Regions from separate parts of the Halanaerobium saccharolyticum subsp. saccharolyticum DSM 6643 genome, predicted to be linked through region 1. Evidence: riboswitches for the same ligand, from Rfam matches in the RefSeq annotation. Region 1 holds a riboswitch; the other holds the start of a gene.
What was found. Region 1 has a riboswitch for glycine ahead of HSACCH_RS07830 (GrdX family protein). Riboswitches for the same ligand answer to the same signal wherever they lie in the genome.
Positions count from the first base shown of each region.

Region 2: linked by a shared signal. The riboswitch ahead of gcvT (glycine cleavage system aminomethyltransferase GcvT) and the one ahead of HSACCH_RS07830 (GrdX family protein) in region 1 are both predicted to bind glycine.

Region 1 is NZ_CAUI01000019.1:53,202-64,802, forward strand. Features, by position in the region: gene HSACCH_RS07795 (acyl-CoA dehydratase activase) at 1-507, shown strand, start outside; gene HSACCH_RS07800 (DUF3343 domain-containing protein) at 599-853, shown strand; gene HSACCH_RS07805 (sulfurtransferase) at 879-2,114, shown strand; gene HSACCH_RS13930 (hypothetical protein) at 2,120-2,506, shown strand; gene HSACCH_RS07815 (C-GCAxxG-C-C family protein) at 2,649-3,125, shown strand; gene yedF (sulfurtransferase-like selenium metabolism protein YedF) at 3,168-3,749, shown strand; gene selD (selenide, water dikinase SelD) at 3,816-4,856, shown strand; glycine riboswitch at 4,977-5,083, shown strand; glycine riboswitch at 5,087-5,166, shown strand; gene HSACCH_RS07830 (GrdX family protein) at 5,228-5,593, shown strand; gene trxA (thioredoxin TrxA) at 5,620-5,937, shown strand; gene HSACCH_RS07840 (glycine/sarcosine/betaine reductase component B subunit) at 5,959-7,245, shown strand; gene grdA (glycine/sarcosine/betaine reductase complex selenoprotein A) at 7,297-7,767, shown strand; gene grdB (glycine reductase complex selenoprotein B) at 7,806-9,131, shown strand; gene trxB (thioredoxin-disulfide reductase) at 9,218-10,423, shown strand; gene grdC (glycine/sarcosine/betaine reductase complex component C subunit beta) at 10,456-11,601, shown strand, end outside.
Region 2 is NZ_CAUI01000021.1:17,259-28,859, reverse strand. Features, by position in the region: gene HSACCH_RS08590 (DUF2232 domain-containing protein) at 1-356, opposite strand, end outside; gene rpsR (30S ribosomal protein S18) at 447-662, opposite strand; gene HSACCH_RS08580 (single-stranded DNA-binding protein) at 680-1,159, opposite strand; gene rpsF (30S ribosomal protein S6) at 1,184-1,483, opposite strand; gene HSACCH_RS13605 (phosphatase PAP2 family protein) at 1,666-2,169, opposite strand; gene ychF (redox-regulated ATPase YchF) at 2,249-3,340, opposite strand; gene HSACCH_RS08560 (DUF951 domain-containing protein) at 3,365-3,544, opposite strand; gene HSACCH_RS08555 (tetratricopeptide repeat protein) at 3,595-4,146, opposite strand; gene gcvPB (aminomethyl-transferring glycine dehydrogenase subunit GcvPB) at 4,310-5,743, opposite strand; gene gcvPA (aminomethyl-transferring glycine dehydrogenase subunit GcvPA) at 5,744-7,081, opposite strand; gene gcvH (glycine cleavage system protein GcvH) at 7,084-7,467, opposite strand; gene gcvT (glycine cleavage system aminomethyltransferase GcvT) at 7,528-8,601, opposite strand; glycine riboswitch at 8,730-8,813, opposite strand; gene HSACCH_RS08530 (DUF554 domain-containing protein) at 8,871-9,557, opposite strand; gene HSACCH_RS08525 (ParB/RepB/Spo0J family partition protein) at 9,608-10,456, opposite strand; gene HSACCH_RS08520 (ParA family protein) at 10,434-11,210, opposite strand; gene noc (nucleoid occlusion protein) at 11,231-11,601, opposite strand, start outside.

The sequences.
Region 1 (11,601 bases):
TATTATCTTAATAATAAGATTAGAACGATCATTGATATAGGAGGTCAGGACAGCAAAGTAATATCTTTAAATGATGAGGGTAAGGTTATTGATTTCGTGATGAATGATAAATGTGCTGCTGGAACAGGAAAATTTTTGGAGATGACAATTAATTCTCTAGAAGAACAAATTGATAACCTGGATAATTTAGTTAAAGATGATAAAAAAGCTGAGATTAGCAGTATGTGTGCTGTTTTTGCAGAGTCAGAAATAATTTCTCTCTTAGCTGATGGAGTTAGCAAAAGCGAAATAGCTGGGGGTATTATTGATTCGATTATCAATAGAATTAACATTTTGCTGAGCAAGATAACTTTCCAGAAAGATGTTCTTTTCACTGGTGGTTTGGCCCAAAGTGAAGTTATTAGAAATCAGCTGAGCAAAAAGCTGCAAACAGAAGTTTTTAGTTATTCAGATTCTCAATTTGCTGGTGCTATTGGGGCAGCTTTAATCTCGAAGAACATCGATTAAATAAGATACTGAAAATCTAGAAAAATAAATTTTTAATTTATAATTATTTTTAGTTTTACGACATTAAATTTATCATAAAGGAGCAAAAATTTTGAAAGAGTATAATATACTATTTACTTTTTATTCGACTCATCTGGCTTTAGCATTTGAACGAGAGTTAAAAAGTAGTGAAATAAATTTAAAAATAACTCCAGTGCCCAGGCAGATTAGTTCTTCCTGTGGTTTATCAGGAAGAATTAGTGGACAAGATTTAGAAAAAGTTAAAAAAGTTTGTAGTGATAATCAAATAGAATATGAGGATATATACCAAATTAAGGGAGAAAACTTCAAAAAGATTTCTGAATAAATAATTTAAGTGGGAGCTGTTTTTAATGAAAAAATCAATATTTGTTTTTGCTTGTGTATTTCTAACATTGTTTTTAATATCAGGTACTATTTTAGCGGAAGCTCAAATTGGTGAAATAGTTGAATCTGATGATATGATATTAATTGATTCTAGATCTCCATATTCCTATAATGGTTGGGCGATTGATGGAAAAGCAGGAGGACATATTCCTGGAGCTGTTTTGTTTTCTTCAAAGTGGCTCAAAAATTTAGAAACTAATCAGGCAATTAAGGATGAACTCAAAAGATTTGAGATAGCTCAAGATAAAGAGCTTTATGTTTACGGAGATAATTCAGAAGTATTAGTAAATAAATTAAATGAATTAGGTTACAACTCTTCCCAAATCGAAGTTGATCTGAAAGAATATAATGACTTAGCTAAAATGGAAAATTTTGAAATGCTTGTCCCACCAAGTTGGTTAAACGAAAAAATTAAAGCTGATCAGGTTTTTGTCTTAGAAGCTTCCTGGGGAGATGAAGCTGAATATCTGAAAGGACATATATCTGGGAGTATACATATCAATACTGATGCAATCGAAGAAGGTCCGATCTGGAATAGAAAAAGTGATAGAGAAATTATTAAAGCACTTGGTCAACACGGGATAAATAAAGAACAGACAGTAGTTGTTTATAGTGTAGCAGATACCACACCTGCAGCTCGTCTTGCTTCAATTTTAAAATATGCTGGTGTTGACGATGTTAGAATCTTAGATGGTAACCTTACAGCCTGGAAGGCTGCCGGTTATGAACTAAAAACAAAAAAAGTTGAAGTCGAGCCAGTAGAGTTTGGGGCTAAAAAAGCAGAAAACCCAGAATATATTATTGACTTAAAAAAAGCAAAAGAAGTTTATAACAATCAAAATGCAGATTTTATAGATGTTAGAAGCCCAGAAGAATTTAGGGGTGAAACAACAGGTTATGATTATATTCCAAAAGCCGGCAGAATTAAAGGTGCAATTTATGGTTATGGTGGTAAAAATGCTTATGATATGAGTGACTACCGCAATCCTGATAATACAATGGTTAGTTATACCTTTATGGAGTCCAGATGGTTGGACCAGGAAATAAAGCCAGAAAATCATAATAATTTTTATTGTGGAACCGGTTGGAGAGCTTCGGAAGTTTGGTTTTATGCTTTAGCCTTAGGTTGGGATAATGTTTCAGTCTATGATGGAGGCTGGTTTGAATGGAGCGAAAATAAGCAGCCAGTTATTAAAGAGTAGTCAAAATGAAATCTAATATAAAACGAATATTGTTTTTTATAGCATATATTTGCGTAGCAGCTAGTTTAATTTTAACTAAGCTGGCTGCTAATTATCAGGGAGTAAACCGCAGTTTGGTAACCAGAAGTTATAGATTGGAAAAGACACTTTTCAGTAATTTTAATTTGAAACTACTGCAAATTTTATTGGTTTTAACTTTTATATTTCTTGTTTATAAATTACTTCAAACTAAAAATTTACTTAGCTATATTAGTTCTTTCTTCTGGAATGTTTTGCTTTTATATCTTTTATTTAAATATCACCAGATCAATATTTTAGGCCTGCCCTATCTTACACTGACGATGTTTTTAGTTTTTTTGCTCCACTTTATTTATTCTTTTAGACAAAATTAAGATCTAAAAATAGTTAGACAAAATTGAAATTAAATCTTATCACTGATAAAATCAATAAAGTAGTCATATAATCTTAGAATAGAGGGATGTTAGGATGATAAACAAATTAAAATCAATCATTTTTGGCCCAGATTACAGCGAGATGCAGAAAAATTTTGAAGATGATATAATTGATCTCAGCAGTATCAAAGAAAAAGCAGAAAACTATTATCAAAACGGTGATTTTTACTGTTCGGAATCGATAATTAAAACTTTTATTGAAGAATTTGATCTTGATCTTCCCGATGATGTAATAGCTATGGCTTCTGCGTTTCCTGTTGGCATGGGTAATTCTGGCTGCAGTTGTGGAGCAGTTATTGGAGCTCAGATGATGCTTGGTTATTTTTTTGGCAGAAGGCAGGCGGGAAGTAATAAAGTAAATAAAACGATGGAGCTGTCAGCTGAATTACATGATTATTTTAGAGAAGAACATGGTTCTCTCTGCTGCAGAGTTTTAACTAAAGATTACAAGCTTGGCTCTAAAGATCATATTAAACAATGTGTTGATTTCACGGGTGAGATGGCCTATGTAGCTGCTGAAAAAATATGTAAAGAATTAGAGATAGAATATAAAGAGTGAAATTTGAGATTGTAATTAATTTAAAAATTGGAGGAATTGATAATGAAAGAAATTGATGCTAAAGGTTTAGCCTGTCCCAAACCAGTTGTACTTGCTAAAAAGGCTATAACTTCTAATCAAGAAGTGCTAATAATTGTTGATAATCAGACTGCTGCTTCCAACTTAACTAAATTAGGCAAGAAAATGGGAGCAGAAGTTTCAGTTGTCGAAGAATCTGAAACTGAATTTAGAGTCATGTTTAAAAAAACTAAAAGTACTGACAGCGAAAACGCTGACTCAGAATCAGAAACTAGTGGAGCTAAAATTTATTTAATTCCATCAGATACTATGGGAGATGGAGAGCGCGAATTGGGGCAAATCTTAATTAAAGGTTTTATTTCTACTATCAAAGAATTAGACCCCCTACCTGAAAAAATTATTTTCCTTAATTCTGGAGTTAAATTAGCGACAAAAGAAGATATTATTTTTTATTTAAAAGAACTTGAAGAGCAGGGAGTTGAAATTCTTCTTTGCGGAACCTGTGTTGATTATTATGAACTACAGGAAGAAGTGGGAGTAGGAGATATAAGTAATATGTTTGAAATTGCTGATAATTTGAACCGCGGAGATGTTGTTACAATTTAAGCTTGGACAAGGTTTAATTTTTTTGAGATAAATTATTAGATTTACAATTAGAAAGTTGGTGTTAAAATGGAAAAAATAAAATTAACTGATTACAGTAAAACTTCTGGTTGAGCAGCTAAGATGGGCCCTAGGGCTCTGGCGCAGGTTCTGCGTCACGTTGATTTTCCTGCTGATCCGGAAAAATTACTGATTGGTTTAGATAAAGCAGATGATGCGGCTGTTTATAGTTTAACTGATGATATTGCTTTGATTCAGACTCTTGATTTTTTCACACCAGTTGTAGACGACCCTTATTTATTTGGTCAGATTGCTGCTGCAAATGCTTTAAGTGATGTATATGCGATGGGGGGTCAGCCCATTTTAGCAATGAATATTGTAGGTTTTCCTTCCTGTTTAGAGGGAGAAATTCTTTCGCGTATTCTGCAGGGTGGTGCTGATAAGGTAAAAGAAGCAGGAGCCAATTTATGTGGTGGTCACACTGTAGTAGATGAAGAACCTAAATATGGGCTTTCTGTAACAGGAATAGTTCACCCAGATGATTTGCTCAGTAACTCTGGCATTAAAGAAGGGGACCTTATTCTCTTAACGAAACCACTGGGAACAGGTGTTATGATTTCTGCACTTAAAGGTGGCTTTATAGAAGATGCTGAAAATAATCCAGCAGTAAAGTCGATGTTAACTTTAAATAACAGAGCTTTAAACTATTTTGATCATTATCAGATCAATGCCTGTACAGATGTAACCGGTTTTGGCTTGATTGGACATTTACTTGAAATGTCTGAAAACAGCAGTTTAGAAATTCAAATTGATGCTGAAGAAATCCCTGTTTTTGCAGATGCAAGAGAATTTAGTGAATTTGGCCTGCTGCCAGCTGGTGCTTATAAGAATAGAGATAATTATCAGGAATTTGTAGCTGAAAGTGGTGAAAGAGATCAGACACTTTATGATTTAATGTATGATCCCCAGACTTCAGGTGGGCTTTTAATTTCAGTGGCGGAAGAGGATGCTGCCGATTTACTAATTGATCTTTATACTGAAGATATTGAAGCTGCTGTGATTGCAAAAGCTAAAAAAGGTGAAAAAGGTATTAAAATAAATTGGAACTAATAAAAACTTAATATTATAAAAATTTCTGAAAAATAAATTGACAAAACAATTTTCTTTCGGTATAATAATAGTTGCAATTGATTGTGAAAAAAATAATTTTATGAAAATAGAATATTATGGTTGAAGGATACAGGAGAGAGCATAATATTATGCCACCGAAGGAGTAAAATTTTTATTTGCTCAAAATAGAAATTGAAACTCTCAGGTAAAAGGACCGTATCTGGACATAACTCTGGAAAGTTTGTTATTTCAAAAACACCGACGGAGCAGTCTGTTTTATACAGATAATCTCTCAGGTTTACGGACAGAGCAGTAATGGGTTGATTACTCCATTGCTGCTCTGTTTTTTTTGTTCCCAAAAGGAGGAGTTTATGAAAGATCAAGTTATTATTACCAATAATCCCAGGGTAAAAAAAGAATTTCAAGATTTAAAAATTGATTTTGTAAATAATCTCTCTGATGTTTATAGTAAAAGTAGGAATTTAGTACATCAAAATTGGAAATTAGTATCTCATCCACTGGCAGGGAGTGTTAAACCGGCTCAGAATCCCTACCGGAGTATTATTTTAGCTCCGTCAAATAAATTAGATTTTTATAGTTTAAATACTATAGAAAATGCTATTCAAAAATTAAATCAGTTCAGTAAAAATCATAAAAAGAGGGAATATTCGCAAAAAATAAAAGATGATTATCAGGTCATTGATCTGACATTAATAAACTCTGCCCTGAAGAATTAAATTTAAAATTAGAAAGGAGGTAAATTATGTTAGAATTAACAAAAGATAATTTTGAAAAAGAAGTAACAAAAAGTGAGGGTCTTGTTGTTGTTGATTTCTGGAGTGAAAGCTGTGATCGCTGTTTAGAAATTATGCCTGATGTTAAAGAGTTAGCTGAAAATTATTCAGATAGTGCTAAATTTGCTAAGTTAGATATTAAGGGGAATAGAAGGCTTGCTATTGGTCAAAAAGTACTTGGCTTACCTTCAATAGTATTTTATAAAGACGGCGAGAAAGTTGAACATCTTTCTGGTGAAGATTTAGAAATTGAAGATATTGAAAATACTTTGAATGAAATGATTTAATCAGTAAAAGGAGGTGAAATAATGCAATTAGAATTAGGTAAAATCAAAATTGAAGATATTCAATTTGCTGCTGAAACTAAAGTTTCTGACTCCACACTTTATATTAATCAAGAGGAACTTTTGGAAATTATAGGTGAAGACAGCAGAATAACTAATATTAATTTAGATATAGTTCACCCGGGTGATAGTGTAAGAATTATCCCTGTAAAAGATGTTATTGAGCCAAGAGTTAAAGTTGAAGGACCAGGTGGCGTATTCCCTGGCTTTATCAGCAGTGAAGAAATGGTTGGCTCAGGTCGTACCCATGTGCTTAAGGGTGCTGCAGTTGTAACAACAGGTGAAATTGTTGGGTTTCAGGAAGGTATTATTGATATGACTGGTCCAGGATCAGAGTACACTCCGTTTTCTAAATTTCATAATCTAGTTGTTGATTGTGATGTAAAAGAAGATATTAAACAGCATGAACACGAAGAAATTCTAAGAATGGTTGGACTTAAAACTGCCAGTTATTTAGGAAAAGCTGCTAAGGATATTGAACCTGATGAGTTAGAAACTTATGAACATAAACCATTTTTAGAAGCTGCTGCTGAATATCCAGATCTTCCTAAAGTAGGCTATGTGTATATGCTTCAGAGTCAGGGTTTACTGCATGATACCTATGTTTATGGTGTTGATGCAAAAGAAATAATTCCAACGTTAATGTCTCCAACAGAAATAATGGATGGTGCGATATTGAGTGGTAACTGTGTATCTGCTTGTGATAAAAATGCAACTTATGTACATCAAAATAATCCTGTAATTGAGGAACTCTATAAGTATCATGGAGAAAAATATAATTTTATGGGAGTTATTATCACAAATGAAAATGTTACCCTGGCAGATAAAGAAAGATCATCAAATTTCACTGCAAAATTAGCAGAAATGTTGAGTTTAGATGCCGCAGTTGTTTCTGAAGAAGGTTTTGGAAATCCTGATGCAGATTTGATTATGAACAGTAAAAAGCTGGCTGCAAAAGGTATTGAAACTGTACTTTTAACTGATGAATATGCAGGACGGGATGGAGCTTCTCAGTCACTTGCAGATGCAGATCCTTCGGCAGATGCTGTTGTAACTGCAGGAAATGCAAATGAAGTAATAACTCTGCCTCCAATGGAAAAAGTTATTGGGCATCAGAATTTTGCAGATGTAATTGCTGGGGGGTTTGATGGAAGCCTTGAAGATGATGGTTCTATTTCAGTTGAGATTCAGGCTATTACTGGTTCAACAAATGAATTAGGATTTCATAATTTAACAGCTAAAACTTATTAAAAAAATTAAAATAATGATAATATTCTTAAAAAAATATGGAGGTGTAAGATAATGCTTAAAGGGAAAAAAATTGCCATTTTAGGCGATAGAGATGGAATTCCAGGACCAGCGATTGAAGAATGTATTGAGACAACTGGTGCTGAAGTGGTTTTTACGACAACTGAGTGTTTTGTCTGAACAAGCGCAGGAGCTATGGACTTAGAAAATCAGCAGAGAATAAAAGATCTTGCTGAAAAAGAAGGTGCGGAAAATCTCGTTGTTATCTTAGGTGGTGCAGAAGCAGAAGCTTCTGGATTAGCTTGTGAAACAGTAACAAATGGAGATCCAACTTTCGCAGGACCATTAGCAGGAGTTCCGTTGGGACTCGCGTGTTATCATATAGTTGAAGAAGAAATAAAGAGTGAAGTTGACGCAGAAGTATACGAAGATCAGATTAGTATGATGGAAATGGTAATAGATGTTGATGCTATTACAGAAGAAGTAAAAACTTATAGAGACAAGTATTCAAAATATAAACTTTAAGGATTTAAAATAAACAACCCTTAAGAAAGGGGGCAGACATGAGTAATAAACTTAAAATTGTTCATTATTTAAATCAGTTTTTTGGACAGATTGGGGGAGAAGACAAAGCAGATATTCCACCACGTATAGAAGAAGGATCTATAGGTCCCGGAACTGCTTTAAATAATTCCTTAGGTGAAGATGCAGAAATTGTGAATACAATTATTTGTGGTGACACATTTTTTAATGAAAATCTTGAAGAAAGCAAAAGTGAAATAAAAGAAATGTTAGAAGAAATAAAACCGGATTTATTAATCGCAGGACCTGCCTTTAATGCAGGTAGATATGGTGTAGCCTGTGGAACAGTTGCTGAGATTGCTAAAACTGAATTAGGGATAGATGTAGTTTCTGGTATTTATCCAGAAAATCCTGGTTATGAAATGTTTAAACAGTATGCATATTTTGTTGAAACTCCTGATTCTGCAGCGGGAATGAGATCTGCACTTCCTGACATGATAAAAATTGTTAAGAGCTATATTGAAAAAAATGGTGAATTAGGCAGTCCTGAAGAAGAGGGATATATGTCTCGAGGAGTCAGAAAAAATATTTTTGCTGAAGAAAGAGGAGCAGCTAGAGCTATTAAAATGCTTGTAAAAAAACTGGATGGGAAAGAATTTGAAACTGAATATCCAATGCCTGTTTTTGACAGAGTAGATCCAGTTGATCCAATTAGTAACATGACTGAGACCAAGGTTGCTCTTGTTACTTCAGGAGGTATTGTTCCTAAAGGAAATCCAGATCATATTGAATCTTCCAGTGCTTCAAAATATGGAGAGTACAGCTTGGAAGGTGTAATGGATCTTGATGAAGCTAGCTATGAAACTGCTCATGGTGGATATGATCCAGTATGTGCAAATAAAGATTCCGATCGTGTTCTTCCTGTAGATGTTATAAGAGATCTTGAAAAAGAAGGAGTAATTGGTGAACTTCACAATAAATTTTATACAACAGTAGGTAATGGTACATCTGTTGCAAATGCAAAAGCATATGCACAGGAGATCGCGGAAAATTTACTTGCTGATGGGGTTCAGGCAGTTATATTAACTTCTACTTGAGGTACCTGTACACGTTGCGGTGCAACAATGGTGAAAGAAATTGAAAGATCTGGTATTCCAGTTGTTCATGTGGCAACAGTAGTTCCAATTTCAATGACAGTAGGAGCAAATCGAATTGTTCCAGCTATTGCCATTCCATATCCTCTAGGGGATCCTGATTTAGGCAAAAAAGAAGAAAAAAAATTAAGAAGAGATATTGTGGAAAAAGCATTAGATGCTCTGCAGACTGATATTGATGAGCAGACAGTTTTTTCTGTTAATGAAGAATAGCTAAATAATATAAAGATGATACAGGCATAGCTCTATGCCTGTATCTTTTAATTCTAATAAATAAAAATATCCATAGGAGGAAAAATATGAGTCAAGAATATGATCTGATTGTACTTGGTGGTGGACCAGCTGGAATGGCCTCAGCAATTTATGGTTCTCGTTCCAGACTAAACACCTTAGTTTTAGAAGCCAAGAGAAAAACTGGCGGTCAGCCAAGTACTTATCATGATATGGAAAATTATCCTGGAGTACCAGAAACCACTGCTTCTGAATTGATGGAAAACTTCCGCAGTCATGCCGAAAAATTTGGTACTGAATTTAAGCGGGGGGAAGTTAAATCTCTAGAAGTTAATGGTTTCGAAAAAGTAGTAAAATGTAAAAAGGGCGAAGAGTACAAAACAAAAAGTGTTGTAATTGCTACAGGTGCTGAACCCAGAAAGTTAGGAATTAAAGGTGAAGAAGAATTTAAAGGTAAGGGAGTATCTTACTGTGCAACCTGTGATGCAGATCTTTTTACAGATTTAGATATAGTTGTAGTTGGTAATGGAAACTCAGCTGTTGAAGAATCAATTTATCTGAGTAAATTTGTCAACAAGATTACAATGATAGTCATTCATGATGAAGGTGTAATGGATGCTGAAAAGATTCTGCAGGAAAAAGCAATGGAAAATGAAAAAATTGATTTTGTCTGGAATTCTGTTCTAGAAGAAATCAAGGGGGATGGACTGGTAGAAAAGGCTGTTGTTAAAAATATTAAAAATGGTGAAAAATCTGAGCTTGACTGTTCAGGCGTCTTCTTTTTTGTAGGAAGAGTTCCCAGCACTGACTTTTTAGAAGGTGTTGTTGATTTAACAGAGCATGGTTATGTTGAAACAACAAAACAGATGGAAACAAACCAACCGGGAGTTTATGCAGTTGGTGATGTGAGAAATAAAGTTGTACGTCAGGTAATAACAGCAGCTGGTGATGGAGCGACTGCAGCTGTAATGGCTCAGGGCTATATTGAAGAAGAAGAATACTGGCAGAATCATGTTGTTGAGGCTGATAAACCAGCTTTAGTAGCTTTCTGGAGTGTTACCGATCAAGAAAGCATGGATCTGGTGAGTCAATTAGAAAATATGGAACTTGAAGACAAGGGCTATAAGTTCTTAAAGATTGATACTTATAAAAATAGACTTATTTCTGGTCGATATGATATTGAAGAAATACCAACAATATTAAAACTTGAAGATGGTAAAGTTGCTGAAAAGCTAGTTGCGCCAACTGAAAAAGAATTAAAGAATATATTTTAAAGAGTATTTCTAAATTTTGTGGAGGTGGGAAAATGGATTTTCCAGTAATTAAAGGTTCAGGTTATGTTTTAGTACATACACCAAACATCTTAAAGGAGGGCGGCTCTACCCAGACAACAACCAGAGCTAAAAATCCTGATGATGAGTATTTAAAGAAGTTGGATGACTATCTAAGAACTTTTGCAGAAGTGGTTTCTTATGCGCCTAATCAGGCTTATATAGGTAATATTTTACCTGATGAGCTAAAAGATATTGAAACACCCTGGTATGAAAAAGAAAACTTTGTTGAAAGCGGCAGGTATGGCGATTTTGGTGAAATAATGCCCGAAGATGAGTTTTATGCTTTAATCAAACATGTTGACGTTTTTGATTTAGTAAAGTTAAGCACAGACTTTATTGCAGAGATTGAGCCTAAGCTTGCAGAACACCCTATTTTAAAAGAAATGGAGATTGAACTGGGTGAAGGCGAAGATGTCTCTGAGTTAGAAGCTCTATTAGAAAATCATGCAGAACCACTTTATTTAGATAATAAATTGGTTGGCTGTGTAAAAAGAGCTCATGAAAGTGATGTCAACCTTAATGCACATACTATTTTAGAGAACTTAGTCGCTAAAGCATCTGCAGTTTTATCAGTGAAAAATCTAGCTGCAAAAAACGATATTGACTTAAATGATGTTGATTATGTACTTGAATGTTCTGAAGAGGCATGTGGAGATATTAATCAGCGTGGTGGAGGCAACTTTGCTAAAGCTATAGCAGAAATGGCAGGCTGTGAAAATGCTAATGGTTCAGATGTTAGAAGTTTCTGTGCAGCACCTGCTCATGCTGTTGTTAATGCGGCTGCTTTAGTTCAGTCAGGAATTTATGATAATGTTGTAGTTGCAGCCGGTGGATCTGTAGCAAAACTAGGGATGAACGGTAAAGATCACATCAAAAAAGAGATGCCTGTTTTAGAAGATACTCTAGGTGGATTTGCAATCTTAATCTCTAAAAATGATGGAGCCAGTCCAGTTATTAGAACTGATATTATCGGTCGTCATAAAGTTGGAACAGGATCTTCACCACAGGCCGTAATTAGTTCTTTGGTAACTGATCCTTTAGATGAAAATGATTTAAATATTAAAGATATCGATAAATATTCTGTAGAAATGCAGAATCCAGAAGTTACAAAACCTGCT
Region 2 (11,601 bases), on a different contig from region 1:
GCAACATAAAAAATCAAAAGTTGTGAAATTGTTACAGCAATTACAGCTACAATTAGAGTTTTAAAAGGCGATAAACCTTCTTTAATTACATTACCGATAATAAAACCTACAAATCCAAAACCAATTATAGTCATCAAACCCATAACAGTTCCAAATAAAAAAGCATTTATTAAAGCTGCTATTATAACAACTCCAATTACCCCATTACTCTCCTTTTTTTGAACAAGATATACTATGGGTACCGGCCAGAGTATCATAACTGCCATTGATAAAAATGGAATAAAATAATTAATTGCAGTCAATAAAACTATATAGGCCAAAGTTCTAATACTATCTTTATATCTTCTAATATCCATCTAAATTATCACCTCATCTGCCGGCAAAAATTAATAGCATTATTAAAGAAAGGAGGCTCCATCATAGATTTTGCCTCCTTAATTAAATACTTATTCTTTTACATATGGCAGTAAAGCAACTGATCTAGCTCTTTTTACTGCTTTAGTAATTAATTTTTGATGTTTAGAACAATTTCCTGTTACACGACGTGGCATAATCTTACCACGATCTGTTAAATATCTATTTAAAGTTCTTAAGTCTTTATAATCTATTTTTTTATCTTCGTTTGCACAAAAATGGCATGACTTATTTCTACCTCTAGGCATTAAAATTTACCTCCTTTTTAAAATGGTACATCAAAATCATCAGCATCAAAATTATCATCAAATTGAGCATCAAAATCATCCTGCTCCTGTTTTTTGTTCTGCTGAGCAGACTTCTTATTATTTCTCTGCTGATTACTATTATTTTGAGTCTGTCCCTGATTATTACTGCGGCTGTTATTTTTTCCGAAGTCTAGAAAACGCACATTATCAGCGTTAACCTCAGGATTTATATAAGTTCTATTGTTGTTTTCGCTTTTGCGAATCTGTAAGGACCCATCGACTCCAACCAGTCTACCTTTTCCGAGATGACGGGCACAATTTTCCGCCAGACCCCGCCAGGTTACAATATTGATAAAATCAACATCTCTATCTCCATCACGGTTAGTATAATTTCTTTCTACTGCCAGTGTAAAATTACAAACTGGAGTTCCATTACTGGTATAGCGAAGTTCAGGATCTCGTGTCAGGCGGCCGATTAAAACAATTCTATTTAGCAAGAGTATTCACCACCTAAATTTATATTATGCATCATTTCTAACTACTAAATAACGAAGTACACCATCCATAATCTTAAAGATTCTTTCTAACTCATTAACTACTGTTGTCTTAGCGTTGAATTCTAAGATTGTATAATCACCAGAACGATAATCTTTAATCTCATATGCTAATTGCTTTTTACCCCAAGCATCAACTTCATTTACCTCTCCATCGTGGTCTGAAATAGCATTTTTCACACGCTGAAGAATATTCTGCTTTTCTTCATCTTCAAGATCTGGTTTAAGTACAAAAGTTGTTTCATAATCTCTTTTTCTAATTTCCATTTACTGTCACCTCCTCCACACGGACTAATGGCCCTGCTGCTAGCAGAGCATGGATTTTTAACCAATCTAAATTATAGCATCTATTGGCTTTAGATGCAAGTTTATTTTGCTGAAAAGAATAATAATAACTATTATAGAACTCAATGTTTGAAGCATTCTAGTCAAACTGAAAGCATTTAGGTTCAGATTAAAAAATTAAGAAAACCAAAATGTAAAATCAATACTATGAGCCAGGTTCCTAAAATATCGGAAGGATAATGAACCGCCGTCATTATTCTAGAAAGAGCAGTTAAAATCGCTAAAAAAATCATTGTTATTCCTATTTCTGGATTTATCTCTAAAAATGCTAAAGAAATAATTAGAGAGCTTCCAGTATGTGTGCTGGGAAAAGAATGATCTTTTCTCTGTTCTACTAAAGCTTTGATATTATGTTTTGCAAATGGACGAATTCGATTATATAGGTATGGTATAAGCTTAGCCAAAAAATAAAAGACAGCAGGAATTAATATAAATTCTTTTAAAACTTTGTCATTATATATTAAATAAATTACTGCAGCAAAATATATTGTTGAAAAAAATATAGAAGAAAATTGACTAATAAAAACCACCGCTTTAGAAAGTCGGCGGTGATTAATATTAAAGTTATATAATTTAAATAATATTTTTAGATCTAATTTTTTTAGCATATCTTTATCCTTATTTAGTGTCTAATACAATAAAAATATTGTCTAAAACTTTGCTTAAATTTAAAGATTAAAGTATTAATTAGACATTAAAACGGAAATGACAGATATCTCCATCCTGCATTATATAATCCTTGCCTTCTAGTCTTAATAAGCCTTCCTCTCGAGCTTCAGCCATTGAACCAACACGTTTTAAATCTTTAAAGCTTACTATTTCAGCCCTAATAAACCCTTTTTCCATGTCACTGTGAATTCTTCCTGCTGCTTCTGGAGCAGTCGAGCCTTTTTCCACTGTCCAAGCCCTACACTCTTTTTCACCTGCAGTAAGAAATGTAAGTAGATTCAACAATTCATAACCAGCCTTAATTACTCGATCCAAACCGGAATCATTAAGTCCTAATTCATCTAAAAACATTTCTTTCTCATCTTCATCTAACTCAGCAATATCAGCTTCGATTTTAGCACTTACTTCTACAACTTTGGCTCCATCTTTTTCAGCATGGGCCTTTACGTCTTTAACCAGTTTATTCTGGCCTGTATTTATATCTTCCTCATTAACATTTGCTAAATAAATTATTGGCTTAGCACTTAAAAGCTGCAGTTCTTTTACTAAACGCTTAGCAGTTTCATCAAGTTCTAACTGTCTAATATTTTTACCTTCTTCTAAAGCATCTGAAATTTTTTCTAAAGCAGCTAACTCTTTTAAATAGATTTTATCTCCACTTTTAGCTTGTTTTTTTGATTTTTCTAATCTTTTTTCAATTTGACTTAGATCTGCCATCATTAATTCGGTATTGATAATATCAATATCTCTATCAGGAGAGATTTTACCATCAACATGTGTAATATTTTCATCATCAAAACATCTAACAACTTGGGCTATCGCATCTACCTCTCTGATATGAGCTAAGAATTTATTACCAAGCCCTTCACCTCTGCTTGCACCTTCAACTAAGCCGGCAATATCTACAAATTCAATCACTGTAGGAGTTTTCTTTTCTGGTTGATATTTTTCTGCCAACCATTCCAATCTTTCATCAGGAACTGGTACAACTCCTATATTGGGATCTATTGTACAAAAAGGATAATTTGCTGCATCAGCACCCGCTTCTGTTAGTGCATTAAAAAGAGTTGATTTACCTACATTTGGCAGTCCAACAATTCCTATTTTCATTAAATAATCTTCCTTCCTCAAAAATTAAAGTTTTTTCTTAACACTTTTCTCAAATTTATTTCTTGCTAACATAATTACTCTTTCACAGGTCTCACATTTCGCTTTAAAATCCATGCCTACTCTTAAAATTTCCCAGGTTTTGCCGCCACATGGATGAGTTTTTTTAAACTCAACTCTGTCTCCAACCGAATAATCTTTCGGCATTTTAAGACCTCCTTTTCACTTGGTTTTGTTCTTAATTTTCAAATATAAATTTATGTTAAAATTATATATAAAATTATCAGTAAAACAACTGCTAAGAATGCAACAAAAAGACATCCAGGTTCTTTATAAAAAGGCTTGTCTGTACTTAATTTATAACTAATACTCCCTTTTTTTCTTGCTTTTTTAAGATATTTAACAGATTCAGCATAATTACCTTCTTCCCGATAAATAACTCCTAAATTATTATAAGCAGGACCATAATCCTCATTAGCTTTTATTGCCTGATGATATAACTCTTTTGCCCTTTCTAAGTTTTCCATCTCTCGAGCAATACTTCCCAAATTAGTTATGGCTGGAGCATAATCAGGATCTTGATCTAATATTCTAATTAACAGCTTTTGTGCTTCATTAAGCTTTTTTTGATAAATATGAACTACTGCCATTTTATTCAATGCAGGCAGGAAATCAGAATTTTCTTCTAAAAATTCATTTAATTTTTTTGAAGCCTTTTTTCTTTTGCCTTGCTCTATTAACTCTACACATTCTTGATATTTCTTCTCTTGTTCTTCTGAAAGCTGTTCTTTATAATAGGACTCTTTCATATTTTCACCCACTTTTTAGTTAACTTCAATTTTAGATTATATCATAAAACAACCTTAAACTGCAAAAATGGCCCAAGTGGGCCATTTGCATTTATTATAGCTTAAAGTTAAAAAATAAAACCAAAGATTAAAATTACTTTTACCATAATGTTATTTTTTTTAATTACCAGCGAAGATTAGGATTTCTAGCAGCTTCAGTCTCATCTAATTTCCTAACTGACGTTGAATGAGGTGCATTTTTAACAAGTTCCGGATTTTCTTTTATTTCCCGGGAAATAGTTAGTAAAGTTTCCACGAAATGATCTAAAGTTTCTATATTCTCTGTCTCTGTGGGTTCAATCATCATTGCTTCTTTAACTACAAGTGGGAAATAAATTGTCGGAGCATATTGATCGTAATCCAAAAGTCTTTTAGCTATATTAAGTGTTGAAGCTCCTTCGGCTTTCTGGCGGCTACCGGAAAGCACAAATTCGTGCAGACTATCTTCTGCATAAGGAAGTTCAAATTTATCTTTTAATCTGGCTTTTAAATAGTTAGCATTTAAAACAGCATTTTCTGTTGTCTTTTTAAGCCCTTTTCCTCCCACTGTTTTAATATAAGCCCAAGCTCTGAGCATTACTCCATAATTACCGTAAAAACTATGAACTTTCCCGATTGACTTAGGGCGATTATAATCCCAATAATATTTTTCTTCATCCTTTTTTAGCAGTGGTTTTGGAAGATATGGTGCCAGAAAATCTTTAACTCCTACCGGGCCAGAGCCGGGTCCTCCACCACCATGAGGGGTAGAAAATGTTTTATGGAGGTTAAAATGCATGAGATCAAAATCCATTAAACCGGGTTTAGCATAACCCATTATTGCATTCATATTTGCTCCATCATAATAAACCAGCCCACCTACATTATGAACCATCTCGGTAATCTTTAAAATATCTTCTTCAAAGATACCAAGAGTATTAGGGTTAGTAAGCATCAAAGCAGCCGTCTCTTGATCTAGGGCTTCTGCTAATTCATCTAAATCAACCATCCCTTTTTTATTAGATGCTATTTCAACAACTTCAAAGCCTGCCATTGTTGCGCTAGCAGGATTTGTCCCATGGGCTGAGTCAGGTACTATAACTTTAGTTCTTTTTTCTTCTTTATCTTCAAAATATTTTTTTGCTATCATTAGCGATGTAAATTCTCCATGAGCACCAGATGCAGGTTGTAATGTTATTTCATCCATAGCACTAATTTCTGCTAAATCTAATTTCAATTGATACAATATTTCTAAAGAACCCTGCAGCTGCTCTTCCGGCTGATAAGGATGTATATTACTTAACTCAGCTATTCTAGCAATTCTTTCATTTCGTTTTGGATTATATTTCATAGTACATGAACCTAAGGGGTAAATCCCAGAATCCACACCATAATTAAGTTCACTTAACGCTGTATAATGCCTGACCACATCTACTTCACTAACCTCTGGTAGTTCAACCTCTTCTCTTAAATAATGACTTATTTCTTGATTAAACTCACTTTTTTCTACCTCAAGTGGAGGTAGAGAATATCCTTTACGACCAGGACTGCTGTAATTTTTAATTAGTTTCTCCTCCACTTAAAGCACCTCCAAATTTTCTAATAAATTATCCATTTCAGCTTTTGTTCTTTTTTCAGTAACACAAACTAGAATCCCATCTTCGTCAATTCTTTTTAAATCATAACCAACTAATATATCTTTTTGAAGCAATTTATCTATAATCTGACTACTTTTCTCTTTTGTTTTAACTACAAATTCATGGAAAAAATTATCCTTATTAGCTACTTCAAAACCGGATATTTTATCAATTTTTTTAGCCAGATAATGAGCTTTATGGTAACACTGCTCTCCAACCTCTTTTAAACCAGTTTTACCCATGGTAGACAGATATATTGTAGCCATTAAAGCATTTAGAGCTTCATTGGTACAAATATTAGAGGTTGCTTTTTCACGACGAATGTGTTGCTCTCGTGTCTGTAGAGTTAAAACAAAACCTTCTTTCCCTTCGATATCCGTAGTTTTTCCTACAATTCTACCTGGTAATTGACGCATCATTTTTCGATTGTCCCTGCAAGCCATAAAACCAAGGTTAGGACCTCCATAATTTAGCCCACTCCCTAAATTCTGAGCCTCTCCAACAACTATATCTGCATCAAATTCAGCTGGTGCCTTTAAAACTCCCAGTAAGATTGGATTAACTATCACTACAAAAATAATATTTTTATTTCCTTTGGTTATTTTTGAAATTTCTTCCATCTTTTCTATAGAACCATAAAAATTTGGGTATTGCAAAACAACTACTGCAGTTTTTTCATCAATGTTTTCTTTTATTAGTTCAGGTTCAATGATATTAGCTTTGCTTTCTAAATCAATAAATTCTAATTCTGCTCCAGAACCATATGTTTTTATAACTTCTCGATAAGAAGGATTAATGGTATCAGGCAGCAGCACTTTAGAACGTCTAGAAATTCTAGCCCCCATAGTTACAGCCTCTGCTGCTGCTGAAGCTCCATCCAACATAGAAGCATTTGTAATCCCCATTCCGGTTAAATCAGAAATCATACTCTGATATTCATAAATAGCCTCTAGTGTCCCCTGACTTAATTCAGCCTGATAAGGAGTATATGCCGTATAAAACTCTGATCTAGATATTAAAGCATCAATGACCCCTGGTACATAGTGATCATAAGCTCCAGCCCCTAAAAATGAGATTTGCTGATCAAGACTTTTGTTTTTCTTAGCAATATTCTGAGCTTTTCTCATTAATTCTAGTTCAGAAATACCAGCTTCAATATTTAACTCATCATCAGCTTTTACTGCTTCTGGAATCATCGAAAAAAGATCTTCAACCTCTTTAATTCCGATTTCTTTAAGCATTTTATTTCTTTCTGCTGCTGTATTGGAAATATAATCCATGATTATTCCTCCTCTATAAAATCAGCATACTCCTCTGCAGATAAAAGTTCATCAAGTTCTGAATCATCAGCAGGATCAATTTTAATTAACCAACCTTCTCCATATGGATCATCATTAATTCGTTCTGGATTATCTAATAAATCCTCATTAACTTCAATAACTCTACCACTTACTGGAATAAAAGTATCCGAAACAGCCTTAACAGATTCTAAAACTCCAAAACTGTCATCTTTATCAAATTCTTCATCTACCTCTGGTAATTCAACAAATACAATGTCGCCTAATTCTTCCTGAGCAAAATCTGTCACCCCAATTACTAAACACTCTTCCTCTTCTCTAACCCATTCATGATCTTCTGAGTAATATAAATCTTCTTTTACACTCATTTTTTTGCCTCCTTTAATTTTTAAGATAACATTTCACTATCCATTTATATATTTAAGGTCTTAAACAAAAGGACCTTTTATAACTTTAGCTTTCACTTTTCTGCTTCTAACTTTAATTTCAACTTCTGTGCCAGAAGCTGTGTGTTCAGATTTTAGATACGCCATAGCAATTCCCTGTTCTAAGGTTGGAGAATAACTTCCACTTGTAACTTCTCCTATTTTTTCATCTCCGATATAAACTTCATGACCATGCCTGGCTACTCCCCTCCCTGTAATTTTTAAGGGAGTCAATTTTCTAGGGCAGCAGTTAGCCTTTATATTTATTAATTTCTCTCTTCCAATAAAATATCCTTTATTTATAGCAACTGTCCATCCCATATTTGCTTCATAAGGATTGGTGTTTTGATCAATATCATTACCGTAAAGAGCATACATTTTTTCTAGTCTTAAGGTGTCTCTAGCCCCTAAACCGCAGGCTTTAATTCTAAAATCAGATCCAGCATCTAATATTTGCTTCCACACATTTTTCGCTTCTTCTGTCTCAAAGTAAAGTTCATAGCCTAATTCACCTGTATAACCTGTGCGAGAAATTATCATTTCTATTCCGGCTGCTTTAGCCTGCCTAAATTTATAATAATCTAAAGAGTTTAGGTCAATATCTGTTAGCTGCGTTAATATTTTTTTAGACTCTGGACCTTGTAGAGCGATCATAGCATATTTATCTGAAAAATTTTCAGCCACAGTTTTATCAAGAATATTTTCTTTTATCCAATTAAAGTCTTTTTCTATGTTTGAAGCATTTACCACTAATAAATATTCATTATCTTTTAAACAATAAACAAGTAAGTCATCAATTATCCCACCATTTTCATTGCACATTGGTGTATAAAGAATTTTTCCTACCTCTAGTTTCTGCATATCATTTGTTATTATCTGTTGTAGAGATTCAGAAGCGGTTTTGCCACTGACAAGTATTTCTCCCATATGAGACACATCAAATAAACCACATTGATTTCTGACAGCCTTATGTTCTTCAATTATTCCACTATATTCCACCGGCATTTCCCAACCACCAAAGTCAGTCATTTTAGCTCCCATTTCTTTATGCAGTTGATTAAGTGGTGTTTTTTGCATAATTAGCCCCCTTTTAATTAAAAAGCCTTTTAAACTAACAGCCATTTGTGAAATTTATCTAAAACAAACAGAACAGGGAGCCGGAAAAAATCCGACTCCCTGTTCATAAAAAATTATGTTCAGAGTTACGTCCAGCTGAATTCTTTTTGCCTGAGAGTTTCAGTTCCCCTTGCTCCTTCGGCGCCAGTAATGATCTCTCATCCAGCCTTCACCCGTTTTAATTCAATTATCTATTTTAATTATATATCATTTTCTTAATTATTGCAAAATTAAAAAACAAAAGCAGATAAAATTACAGCTACTAATAAAGCCGGTAATAAATTCCCTGTTTTTATTTTGCTAACTCCCAGCATATTTAACCCAATAGCAGTAATTAAAAGACCCCCACTAGCAGTCATAACCCTAATCATATCTTCAGTTAAATAAACAGCAGCCCAACTTGATGCAAGAGTTATACTACCTTGATAAATAAAAATAGGAATCACAGAAAAAGCAACCCCAATTCCAGTGCTTGCTGCAAACGCAATCGAAGTTATTCCATCTAAAAGTGATTTAGTATACAAAATACTTGGATTACTGTTCAGACCGTCTTGAATTGCCCCCATAATAGCCATAGCTCCAACACAATAGATTAGACTGGCCTGCACAAAGCCCTGTACAAAAAGATCGTCCCCCCCACCAAATTTTTCTTTTAAACTCTCACCAAATTTATTCAAACGTTTTTCAATCTGCAGTGACTCACCTATAACAGCTCCAATTACTAGACTAAAAATAACCAGCAAAATATCTGGATCTTTTTCTATACTAAAAGCCATCTGCATTCCAATTAAAATTACAGCCAGACTAATTCCATGGATCACTGTGTTTTGAACTTTCTCAGGAAATCTACCTCTAAAAAGAACCCCGACTGTACTTCCCCCTAATACAGCTGCTATATTAACAATAGTTCCAATCATTAAATATCACCTATCTACTCTCTTTATAGATATTTGTTTCATGTGAAACACTAATTCAGTTTATCTAATAAGTCATTTAATTTTTCTATACTATCAATTTCTATAGTTAATAAGTTGTTTTTCTTTCTTTTCTTGATATTTACTTTTGTCTTCAATTTTTTCTCTAATTCAACTGCTGCTTCCTGCCAAATAGGCTCTAACTCTTGTTTTTTATTTTTCTTTTTTTCGTTTTCAAAAGGATTTTTTAATTTATCTACATATTTTTCAGTCTCCCGGACTGTCAGGTCTTGAATAATTATATTTTCACAGGCAGCAACTTGTTTTTCTTCCTCTTCTAAAGATAAAAGAGCTCGTGCATGACCTATTGTAATTGCACCATGCTGTAGATGATTTTTAACCTTTTCAGCAAGCTTTAAAAGTCGAATCATATTTGAAACATTAGAGCGACTTTTACCAACTTGTTTTGCAAGTTCAGCTTGAGTTATACCAAAATTATCAATCATCTCTTTATAGGCAGCAGCTTCTTCAATTGGGTTTAAATCTTCACGCTGTATGTTCTCAATTAAAGCAACCTCCAGCATCTCTTGATCATTAAAATCTCTAATTACAGCCGGTATTTTTTTTAGTCCAACTAGTTTTGAAGCTCTCCAGCGTCTTTCGCCTGTAACAATTTGATATTTTTCAGCTTTAATTTTTCTAACAGTAATTGGTTGGATAACGCCTTTTTCTTGAATTGAGTTCGCAAGTTCTTTTAATGTATCTTCATCAAAATTGGTTCTCGGTTGAAAAGGATTGGGTTCTATTTGATCAGTGAATACGTCTTCAACTCTACTTTGATCAATATTATCATCATTGTTTATAAGCGCACTTAAACCTTTACCAAGTCTTTTCTTGCTCAAGAGAGATCACTTCCTCTGCTAATTTTCTATATGCCTCTGCACCTTTTGAGTTAGAACTATAATCAAGTATTGCTTTACCGAAACTTGGAGCTTCACTTAGCCGAACATTTCGAGGAATAATTGTTTCAAAAACAAGTTCTGAGAAATAATCTTTAACTTCATCTATTACCTGCTCAGACAAATTAGTTCTAGCATCATACATTGTCATTAAAACTCCCTCGATTCTTAAATCAGAATTCAAATTTTTTCGAACCAATTCAATGGTATTCATCAGCTGCCCTAAACCTTCTAAAGCATAGTATTCACATTGAATAGGGACCATCACACTATCAGCGGCAGTTAAAGCATTTAAAGTCAGCAAACCCAGAGAAGGAGGGCAGTCAATTATTATATAATCATAATTTTCATTAACTGTTTTTAAAGACTTCTTTAGTCTGCTTTCCCTTGATATAATAGACACTAACTCAATTTCTGCACCTGCCAATTCTATGTTAGCTGGAATAACATCTAAATTATCATTATTACTATGCAAAATTGCTTTTGAAGGCGGCTCCGATTCAATTAATAAATCATAAATTGTAAATTCAACTTCTGCTTTTTCTATTCCAAGACCGCTGCTTGCATTACCTTGAGGATCAATATCTATCAGCAAAACTTTATTATTCTTCTCTGCCAGGCCAGCACTTAAGTTAACTGCTGTAGTACTTTTGCCAACCCCACCTTTTTGGTTGACAATCGCTATTTTTTTAGCCATTATTTCACCTCTTTATAACTCTATTTTGAAAGCTTAATATAATATTCTATGCTATTTTGATCATCATTACGTTCTAATTCAACTTTGATACCAGAATCTTTAATTTCTGAAATCCTTTTTTCTAAAGAATTAGCAAAAAGCCTTAAATCATCAGATATATGTTTGATTTGACTTTTGTTTCTTGAAGGTTTCATTTTTTTGTTTATTAAATTTTCGCTTTCTCTAACATTAAGATCTTTTTTCTTGATTTCCCCAATAATATTTAGCTGTTCCTTTTCTGATTTAAGTTTTAGTAAAGCTCTTCCATGTCTTTCACTTAAATCAGCAGCTAAAATCTCTTTTCTGACATTAATTGAAAGTTTTAATAAACGCAGCTTATTAGCAATAGTTG